Regions from separate parts of the Streptomyces sp. NPDC037054 genome, predicted to be linked through region 2. Evidence: predicted binding sites of a transcription regulator. Region 2 holds the regulator's gene; the other holds the start of a gene.
What was found. Region 2 encodes HspR, which represses chaperone genes until heat shock. Its sites were predicted from a motif close to TTGAGNNNNNNNNNCTCAA; they were not measured.
Positions count from the first base shown of each region.

Region 1: a site for HspR is predicted at 2,306-2,324, ahead of lon (endopeptidase La). Genes of this name have one in related genera too.

Region 1 is NZ_JBVJSJ010000001.1:183,291-187,705, forward strand. It holds gene lon (endopeptidase La) at 1-2,283, opposite strand, end outside; gene ACZ7D7_RS00855 (spermidine synthase family protein) at 2,468-3,145, shown strand; gene ACZ7D7_RS00860 (response regulator transcription factor) at 3,269-4,009, shown strand; gene ACZ7D7_RS00865 (sensor histidine kinase) at 4,006-4,415, shown strand, end outside.
Region 2 is NZ_JBVJSJ010000019.1:3,531-7,945, forward strand. It holds gene dnaK (molecular chaperone DnaK) at 1-539, shown strand, start outside; gene grpE (nucleotide exchange factor GrpE) at 536-1,222, shown strand; gene dnaJ (molecular chaperone DnaJ) at 1,259-2,428, shown strand; gene ACZ7D7_RS32405 (heat shock protein transcriptional repressor HspR) at 2,434-2,883, shown strand; gene ACZ7D7_RS32410 (sugar ABC transporter substrate-binding protein) at 3,283-4,392, shown strand.

The DNA of each region.
Region 1 (4,415 bases), on a different contig from region 2:
GTTGCGCTTGGGGACGATCACGGTCGTGATGCCCGCCCGGTGCGCCGCGAGCAGCTTCTGCTTGACCCCGCCGATCGGCAGCACCCGGCCGGTCAGGGAGACCTCGCCGGTCATCGCGACGTCCGTACGGACCAGGCGGCCGGAGAGCAGCGAGGCCAGCGCGGTCGTCATGGTGATGCCGGCGCTCGGACCGTCCTTGGGCACCGCGCCCGCCGGGAAGTGGATGTGCACGCCCCGGTCCTTCAGGTCGGCGACCGGCAGTTCCAGTTCGGCGCCGTGCGAGCGCAGGAAACTCAGCGCGATCTGCGCCGACTCCTTCATCACGTCGCCCAGCTGACCGGTCAGGGTCAGTCCGGACGCGCCGGTCTCCGGGTCGGCCAGCGACGCCTCGACGTAGAGGACGTCGCCGCCCGCGCCGGTGACGGCGAGGCCGGTCGCCACGCCCGGCACGGAGGTGCGCCGCTCGGCCGGGTCCTGCGCGGACTCGGGCACGTGGTGCGGCCGGCCGATCAGGGCGCGCAGGTCGTCCGCGCCGACGGTGAACGGCAGCTCCCGCTCGCCCAGTTCGTGCTGGGCGGCGACCTTGCGCAGCAGCCGCGCGACCGACCGCTCCAGGTTCCGGACACCGGCCTCGCGGGTGTACTCGCCGGCCAGCCTGCGCAGCGCGCTCTCGTCGATGGTGACCTCGTCCGCGCCGAGACCGGCCCGCTCCAGCTGGCGGGGCAGCAGGTGGTCGCGGGCGATGACGATCTTCTCGTCCTCGGTGTAGCCGTCCAGGCGGACGATCTCCATGCGGTCGGCGAGCGCTTCCGGAATCGCCTCCAGGACGTTGGCGGTGGCCAGGAAGACCACGTCGGACAGGTCGAGCTCGACCTCCAGGTAATGGTCCCGGAAGGTGTGGTTCTGGGCCGGGTCCAGGACCTCCAGCAGGGCGGCGGCCGGGTCGCCCCGGAAGTCGGAGCCCACCTTGTCGATCTCGTCGAGCAGCACGACCGGGTTCATCGACCCGGCCTCCTTGATCGCGCGCACGATCCGGCCGGGCAGCGCGCCGACGTACGTACGGCGGTGGCCGCGGATCTCGGCCTCGTCGCGGACGCCGCCGAGGGCGACCCGGACGAACCTGCGGCCCATGGCGTGGGCGACGGACTCGCCGAGGCTGGTCTTGCCGACGCCGGGCGGTCCGACGAGGGCGAGCACGGCGCCTCCGCGCCGCCCGCCGACGACGCCGAGACCGCGCTCGGCGCGGCGCTTGCGGACGGCGAGGTACTCGGTGATGCGCTCCTTGACGTCCTCCAGGCCCGCGTGCTCGGCGTCGAGGACGGACTTGGCGCCCTGGATGTCGTACTGGTCCTCGGTCCGCTCGCTCCACGGCATCTCCAGGACCGTGTCGAGCCAGGTGCGGATCCAGGAGCTCTCGGGCGACTGGTCGGAGGCGCGCTCCAGCTTGTCGACCTCCTTCAGAGCGGCCTCGCGGACCTTCTCGGGCAGGTCGGCGGCCTCGACGCGGGCGCGGTAGTCGTCGGACTCGGCGCCCTCCTCCTCGCCGTTCAGCTCGCGCAGCTCCTTGCGGACGGCCTCCAGCTGGCGGCGCAGCAGGAATTCGCGCTGCTGCTTGTCGACGCCCTCCTGGACGTCCTTGGCGATGGACTCGGCGACGTCCTGCTCGGCGAGGTGGTCGCGCAGTTGCTGGGTGGCGAGCTTGAGGCGGGCGACCGGGTCGGTGGTCTCCAGCAGCTCCACCTTCTGCTCGGTCGTCAGGAACGGCGAGTAGCCGGAGTTGTCGGCGAGGGCGGACACGTCGTCGATGGCCTGGACGCGGTCGACGACCTGCCAGGCGCCGCGCTTGCGCAGCCAGGCGGTGGCGAGGGCCTTGTACTCCTTGACCAGTTCGGTGACGTGCCCCGGCAGCGGGTCCGGCACGGACTCGTCGAGCGAGGTGCCCTCCACCCAGAGCGCCGCTCCCGGTCCGGTGGTCCCGGCGCCGATCCGCACCCGGCCCCGGCCGCGGATCAGCGCGCCCGGGTCGCCGTCGGCCAGCCGGCCGACCTGCTCGACGGTGCCGAGGACGCCGATGCCGGCGTACGTCCCGTCGACGCGTGGCACCAGCAGCACCCTGGGCTTTCCGGGTTCGGACGTGGCGGCGGCCTGCGCGGCCTCCACCGCGGCGCGCACCTCGGAGTCGCTCAGGTCCAGCGGGACCACCATCCCGGGCAGGACGACCTCGTCGTCGAGCGGCAGCACGGGCAGGGTGAGCGGTGTGAACGCCTGGGACTCAGCAGCCATGATCTCCCCTTCGGCAGTCAAGTTGAGCTATGCCGACTCAATGTTGGAGGACTGCCGATTGTTCCGGCCACAGGGAGGTGTTCGCTGTGGGCGATCACGTCACGTCCCGCACCCGTCCGGACAACCCGCACCCGTCCGAACAACACGGAGGCGGCGCGCCATACCGCACTGGCAGGATGGCGGGATGGCCACCTCGTACGACATTCCCGAAGTACTGGACCGTTGTGAGGGCCCGCACGGCGAGGTCGTGCTGCGCAGGCACGGCGGGCTGCTGCAGATCATCGCGAACGGCTGTTTCCTGATGGACACCTCCGACGGGCGTTCGGAGCGGCGACTGGTGGACGCCGCCCTCGACGCGCTCGACGACCGCCCCGCGCCGCACGTCCTGATCGGCGGCCTGGGCGTCGGCTTCTCGCTCGCACACGCCGCGGAGAACCCCCGGTGGGGCCGCGTCACCGTCGTCGAGCGGGAGCCCGCCGTCATCGGCTGGCACCGCTCGGGTCCGCTGGCCCCGATCTCGGCGCGGGCGCTCGCCGACCCGCGCACCGAGATCGTCGAGGCGGACCTGATCACCCACGTCAATGAGACGTGCGCCACGTACGACGCACTGTGCCTGGACATCGACAACGGCCCCGGCTGGACCGTCACGGAGGACAACGGCGGGCTGTACTCCCCGGCCGGACTGGCAAGCTGCGCAAGGGCGTTGAGGCCGGGCGGGGTACTGGCCGTGTGGTCGGCGCAGCCCTCTCCGGAATTCGAGGGAACCTTGCGGAATGCCGGGTTCCAGGGGGTGCGTACCGAAGAGATCCCCGTTGCCCGGGGAGTTCCCGACGTCGTGCACCTCGGTGTCCGCCCTGGATAGCAAAGCCACGGTAACTCCCCGTACGCTGCATCCCTGGCGCGGATCATTCAAGCGTCAATCGCAGTCATGCGCAGACGAGGGGTCACCCCACTGATTCCGGAAAGCACACTTCAGGGGCGGGCGATGGAGCAGACACACACCTCCCACAACGGCACGGCGGCGGCTACTCCGGGCGCGCAGCGCCGGGTCCTGGTGGTCGAGGACGACGCGACGATCGTGGACGCCATCGCGACCCGCCTGCGCGCCGAGGGATTCCTGGTGCAAACGGCGGGCGACGGCCCGTCCGGCGTCGACACGGCCGAGGCCTGGCAGCCCGACCTGCTGATCCTCGACGTCATGCTGCCCGGCTTCGACGGTCTGGAGGTCTGCCGGCGCGTGCAGGCCGCCCGGCCCGTGCCGGTGCTCATGCTCACCGCGCGCGACGACGAGACCGACATGCTGGTGGGCCTCGGCGTGGGCGCCGACGACTACATGACCAAGCCGTTCTCGATGCGGGAGCTCGCCGCGCGCGTGCACGTCCTGCTGCGCCGGGTGGAGCGGGCCGCGCTGGCCGCCGCCACGCCGCGCAGCGGCATCCTGCGCCTGGGCGAGCTGGAGATCGACCACGCGCAGCGCCGCGTGAGGGTGCGCAGCGAGGACGTCCACCTGACGCCCACCGAGTTCGACCTGCTGGTGTGCCTGGCGAACACCCCGCGCGCGGTGCTCTCCCGGGAGCAGTTGCTGGCCGAGGTCTGGGACTGGGCGGACGCCTCCGGCACCCGCACCGTCGACAGCCACATCAAGGCGCTGCGCCGGAAGATCGGCGCCGAGCGGATCCGCACGGTGCACGGCGTGGGCTACGCCCTGGAGACGCCGACGCCATGAGTTCGGGGCGGGATGCCGCACGGAGGAGCCCCGGGGAGCCCTGGGGCGGCGTACGCCCGTTCTCGGTCAAGACCAAGCTGGGTGCCCTCGTGGTCATCTCGGTGCTGATCACGACCGGGCTGATGATGATCGCGGTGCGCACCGAGACCGAGCTGCGCTTCATCACGGTCTTCTCGATGATCGCCACGCTGCTGATCACGCAGTTCGTGGCGCACTCCCTGACCTCGCCGCTGGACGAGATGAACGCGGTGGCCCGGTCCATCTCGCACGGCGACTACACGCGCCGGGTGCGCGAGAACCGCCGGGACGAGCTGGGCGACCTGGCCCAGACGATCAACCGCATGGCGGACGAGCTGGCCGCGCAGGACCGGCAGCGCAAGGAACTCGTCGCGAACGTCTCCCACGA
Region 2 (4,415 bases):
CGGCGCCGCGCGGCGTCCCGCAGATCGAGGTGTCCTTCGACATCGACGCCAACGGCATCATGCACGTCACGGCGAAGGACCTCGGCACCGGCAAGGAGCAGAAGATGACCGTCACCGGCGGCTCCTCGCTGCCGAAGGACGAGGTCGACCGCATGCGCGAGGAGGCCGAGCGCTACGCGGAGGAGGACCACAAGCGCCGCGAGGCCGCCGAGACCCGCAACCAGGGCGAGCAGCTCGTCTACCAGACGGAGAAGTTCCTCAAGGACAACGAGGACAAGGTCCCGGGCGACGTCAAGACCGAGGTCGAGGAGGCCCTCTCCGAGCTGAAGGAGAAGCTCAAGGGCGAGGACACCGCCGAGATCCGCACCGCGACGGAGAAGGTCGCCGCCGTCTCGCAGAAGCTGGGCCAGGCGATGTACGCCGACGCCCAGGGCGCGCAGGCCGCGGGCGACGCCGGTGACGGCCAGGCCAAGGCCGCGGACGACGACGTCGTGGACGCCGAGATCGTCGACGACGAGCGGAAGGACGGTGCCGCGTGACGGAGGAGACCCCGGGCTTCGACGAGCAGCAGCCCGACGTCCCCTCCGGCGCCACCTCCGAAGACGCCGAGCCGAAGGCCGCCTCCTCCTCCCCGGAGGAGGGGGCGGCCCCGGCCGGGGACACGGGACAGACGGCGGGTCTGGTGGCCCAGCTCGACCAGGCGCGTTCCGCGCTCGGTGAGCGCACCGCCGACCTCCAGCGGCTGCAGGCCGAGTTCCAGAACTACCGCCGCCGGGTCGAGCGGGACCGGATCGCGGTGCGGGAGATCGCCGTGGCGAACCTCCTGACCGAGCTCCTTCCCGTGCTCGACGACATCGGCCGCGCGCGGGAGCACGGCGAGCTGGTCGGCGGCTTCAAGTCCGTCGGCGAGTCGCTGGAGACCGTCGTGGCGAAGATGGGCCTGCAGCAGTTCGGCAAGGAGGGCGAGCCCTTCGACCCGACGATCCACGAGGCCCTGATGCACTCCTACGCGCCGGACGTCACCGAGACGACCTGCGTGGCGATCCTGCAGCCCGGGTACCGCATCGGCGAGCGCACCATCCGCCCCGCGCGGGTGGCCGTGGCCGAGCCGCAGCCCGGCGCGCAGACGGTCAAGCCGGCCGAGGAGAGCGCACCGGCCGACAAGGCCGAGGCGGCCGAGCAGTCGGACGACAAGGAGAGCGGTGGCCCGGACGAGGGCTGACGTGACACACGAGGCAGGAAAGGAGGGACGTCGGGGATGAGCACCAAGGACTTCATCGAGAAGGACTACTACAAGGTCCTCGGCGTCCCCAAGGACGCCACCGAGGCCGAGATCAAGAAGGCGTACCGGAAGCTCGCCCGCGAGTACCACCCGGACGCCAACAAGGGGAACGCGAAGGCGGAGGAGCGGTTCAAGGAGATCTCCGAGGCGAACGACATCCTCGGCGACCCCAAGAAGCGCAAGGAGTACGACGAGGCCCGCGCCCTGTTCGGCAACGGCGGCTTCCGCCCGGGGCCGGGCGCGGGCGGCGGCTCGTTCAACTTCGACCTCGGTGACCTGTTCGGCGGCCAGGGCGCCCAGCCGGGTGGCTTCGGCGGCGGCATCGGTGACGTCTTCGGGGGCCTGTTCAACCGCGGCAGCTCCGGCACGAGCCGGGTGCAGCCGAGGCGCGGCCAGGACGTCGAGTCGGAGGTCACCCTCAGCTTCACGGAGGCGATCGAGGGCGCGACGGTCCCGCTCAGGATGTCCTCGCAGTCGCCCTGCAAGGCCTGTTCGGGCACCGGCGACAAGAACGGCACGCCGCGGGTGTGCCCGACCTGCGTCGGCACCGGCCAGGTCGCGCGGGGCTCCGGCGGCGGCTTCTCGCTCACGGACCCCTGCCCGGACTGCAAGGGCCGCGGCCTGATCGCCGAGGACGCCTGCGAGGTCTGCAAGGGCAGCGGCCGCGCCAAGTCGTCGCGCACGATGCAGGTCCGCATCCCGGCCGGGGTCGCGGACGGGCAGCGCATCCGGCTGCGGGGCAAGGGCGCTCCGGGTGAGCGCGGCGGCCCCGCGGGCGACCTGTACGTGGTGGTGCACGTCGACTCCCACCCGGTGTTCGGCCGCAAGGGCGACAACCTCACCGTGACCGTGCCGGTCACGTTCGCCGAGGCGGCCCTCGGCGGCGAGGTCCGGGTGCCGACCCTGGGCGGTCCGGCGGTGACGCTGAAGCTGCCGCCCGGCACGCCGAACGGGCGCACGATGCGCGCCCGGGGCAAGGGCGCGGTCCGCAAGGACGGCACCCGCGGGGACCTGTTGGTCACCGTGGAGGTGAGTGTTCCGAAGGACGTGTCGGGGAAGGCTCGTGACGCGCTCGAGGCGTATCGCGAGGCGACCGCGGGTGAGGATCCGCGGGCGGAGCTGTTCCAGGCCGCGAAGGGAGCTTGATGGAGATGGACGGCCGTCGACGCAACCCGTATGAGCTGACCGAGGACACCCCGGTCTACGTCATCTCGGTGGCGGCCCAGCTCTCCGGCCTGCACCCGCAGACACTGCGTCAGTACGACCGCCTGGGACTGGTGTCCCCGGACCGCACCGCCGGCCGGGGCCGCCGCTACTCGGCCCGTGACATCGAGCTGCTCCGTCAGGTGCAGCAGCTGTCGCAGGACGAGGGCATCAACCTGGCGGGCATCAAGCGCATCATCGAACTGGAGAACCAGGTCGCCGCGCTCCAGTCCCGCGTGGCGGAGCTGGAGGCGGCGCTGGACGGGGCGGCGGCGGCCATGCGGCAGCGCGAGGCCGCGGTGCACGCGTCGTACCGGCGGGACCTGGTGCCGTATCAGGAGGTCCAGCAGACCAGCGCGCTGGTCGTGTGGCGGCCGAAGCGGCAGCAGTCGGACTGAGGCCGCCAGGAGGCTCAGAACGTTTCGAAGGACCCCGGAGGCTTGTCCTCCGGGGTCCTTTTCGTGCCGATCGGCGGATGGCCGAGATTGTTCGGTCACACGGGCGATGCCCGGCGGGCGGCGATGGACGGTGGCGGGCCGTTCAAGATCACGACTCGCGGTGAATGGGTTGGTTGTGCGGTAAACGACCGCGCTCCCGGGGGTGTCGTTCGATGAAGAGGCGGTGGAAAAGGGCTGCAGGTTGTTCCATTGCGTCTTTACAAGCACTGCGGAGCGTGGTGTTGCCATCTCGTTAAGTGCATGTGCTTGACGCTGGGGGGCCGTGGCGCGTTGGCTTTTCAGTCACTCGGGTCGCAAAGCTGCGCCCGCGTCCGGAAGACACCAGAAGTGAGCACCTGTATGCGTCGTATCGCCATATCCGTGGCCGTGTCCACGATGACCTTCTCGCTGGCCGCCTGTGGTGGGCTGGGCGCGTCGGGGAGCAGCGACGACGCCAGCCCGGCGAAGGGCAACGGCATCACCGTCGGGCTGCTGCTGCCGGAGAAGGCCAACACGCGGTACGAGCAGTTCGACTACCCCATCATCAAGAAGAAGGTCGCCGCGCTGACGCGGGACCAGGGCCGTGTCGTGTACTCCAACGCCGAGGCGGACGCGGGCCGGCAGGCGGCCCAGCTGGCGGAGATGGTCGAGGACAAGGTCGACGTGATCCTGCTGGACGCGGTCGACGCGCACGCCATCGCGGACGGCGTGAAGAAGGCCAAGGACGCGGGCATCCCGGTCATCGCCTACGACCGGCTGGCCGAGGGCCCGATCGACGCGTACATCTCCTTCGACAACGAGCTCGTCGGCGAGGTGCAGGGCCGTTCGCTGCTGGAGGCCCTGGGCGGCGACACCGGCGCCTCGACGCAGATCGTCATGATGAACGGCTCGCCCACGGACCCGAACGCCAAGCAGTTCAAGGCGGGCGCGCTGTCCGAGCTGAACGGCAAGGTGCGGATCGCCAAGTCCTACGACACGAAGGACTGGAAGCCGGAGAACGCCCGCGCGAACATGACGGCGGCGATCAACGCGATCGGCGCGAACAGGATCGCGGCCGTCTACGCCGCCAACGACGGCATGGCGGGCGGCGTCATCGACGCGCTGGAGGCCGCCGGCGTGACCGAACTGCCTCCGGTGACCGGACAGGACGCGGAACTGGCCGCCGTGCAGCGGATCGTGACCGGCGAGCAGTACATGAGTGTCTACAAGTCCTACCCCCAGGAGGCCGAGAACGCGGCCGAGATGGCCGTGGCGAAGGTCCAGGGCAAGGACATCCAGTTCGACGCGCTGACCCGGCAGAGCGTCGACAGCCCCACGCACAAGAACATTCCGGCCCAGCTCGTGCCGGTGGTCGCCCTGACGCAGGACAACATCGAGGACACCGTCGTCGCGGACGGCATCTACGAGGTGTCGGACATCTGCACCGCGAAGTACGCGAGCGCCTGCGCCGAGATCGGCCTCAAGCCCTGACGGCCGTGGCCGTTCGGGCTTGT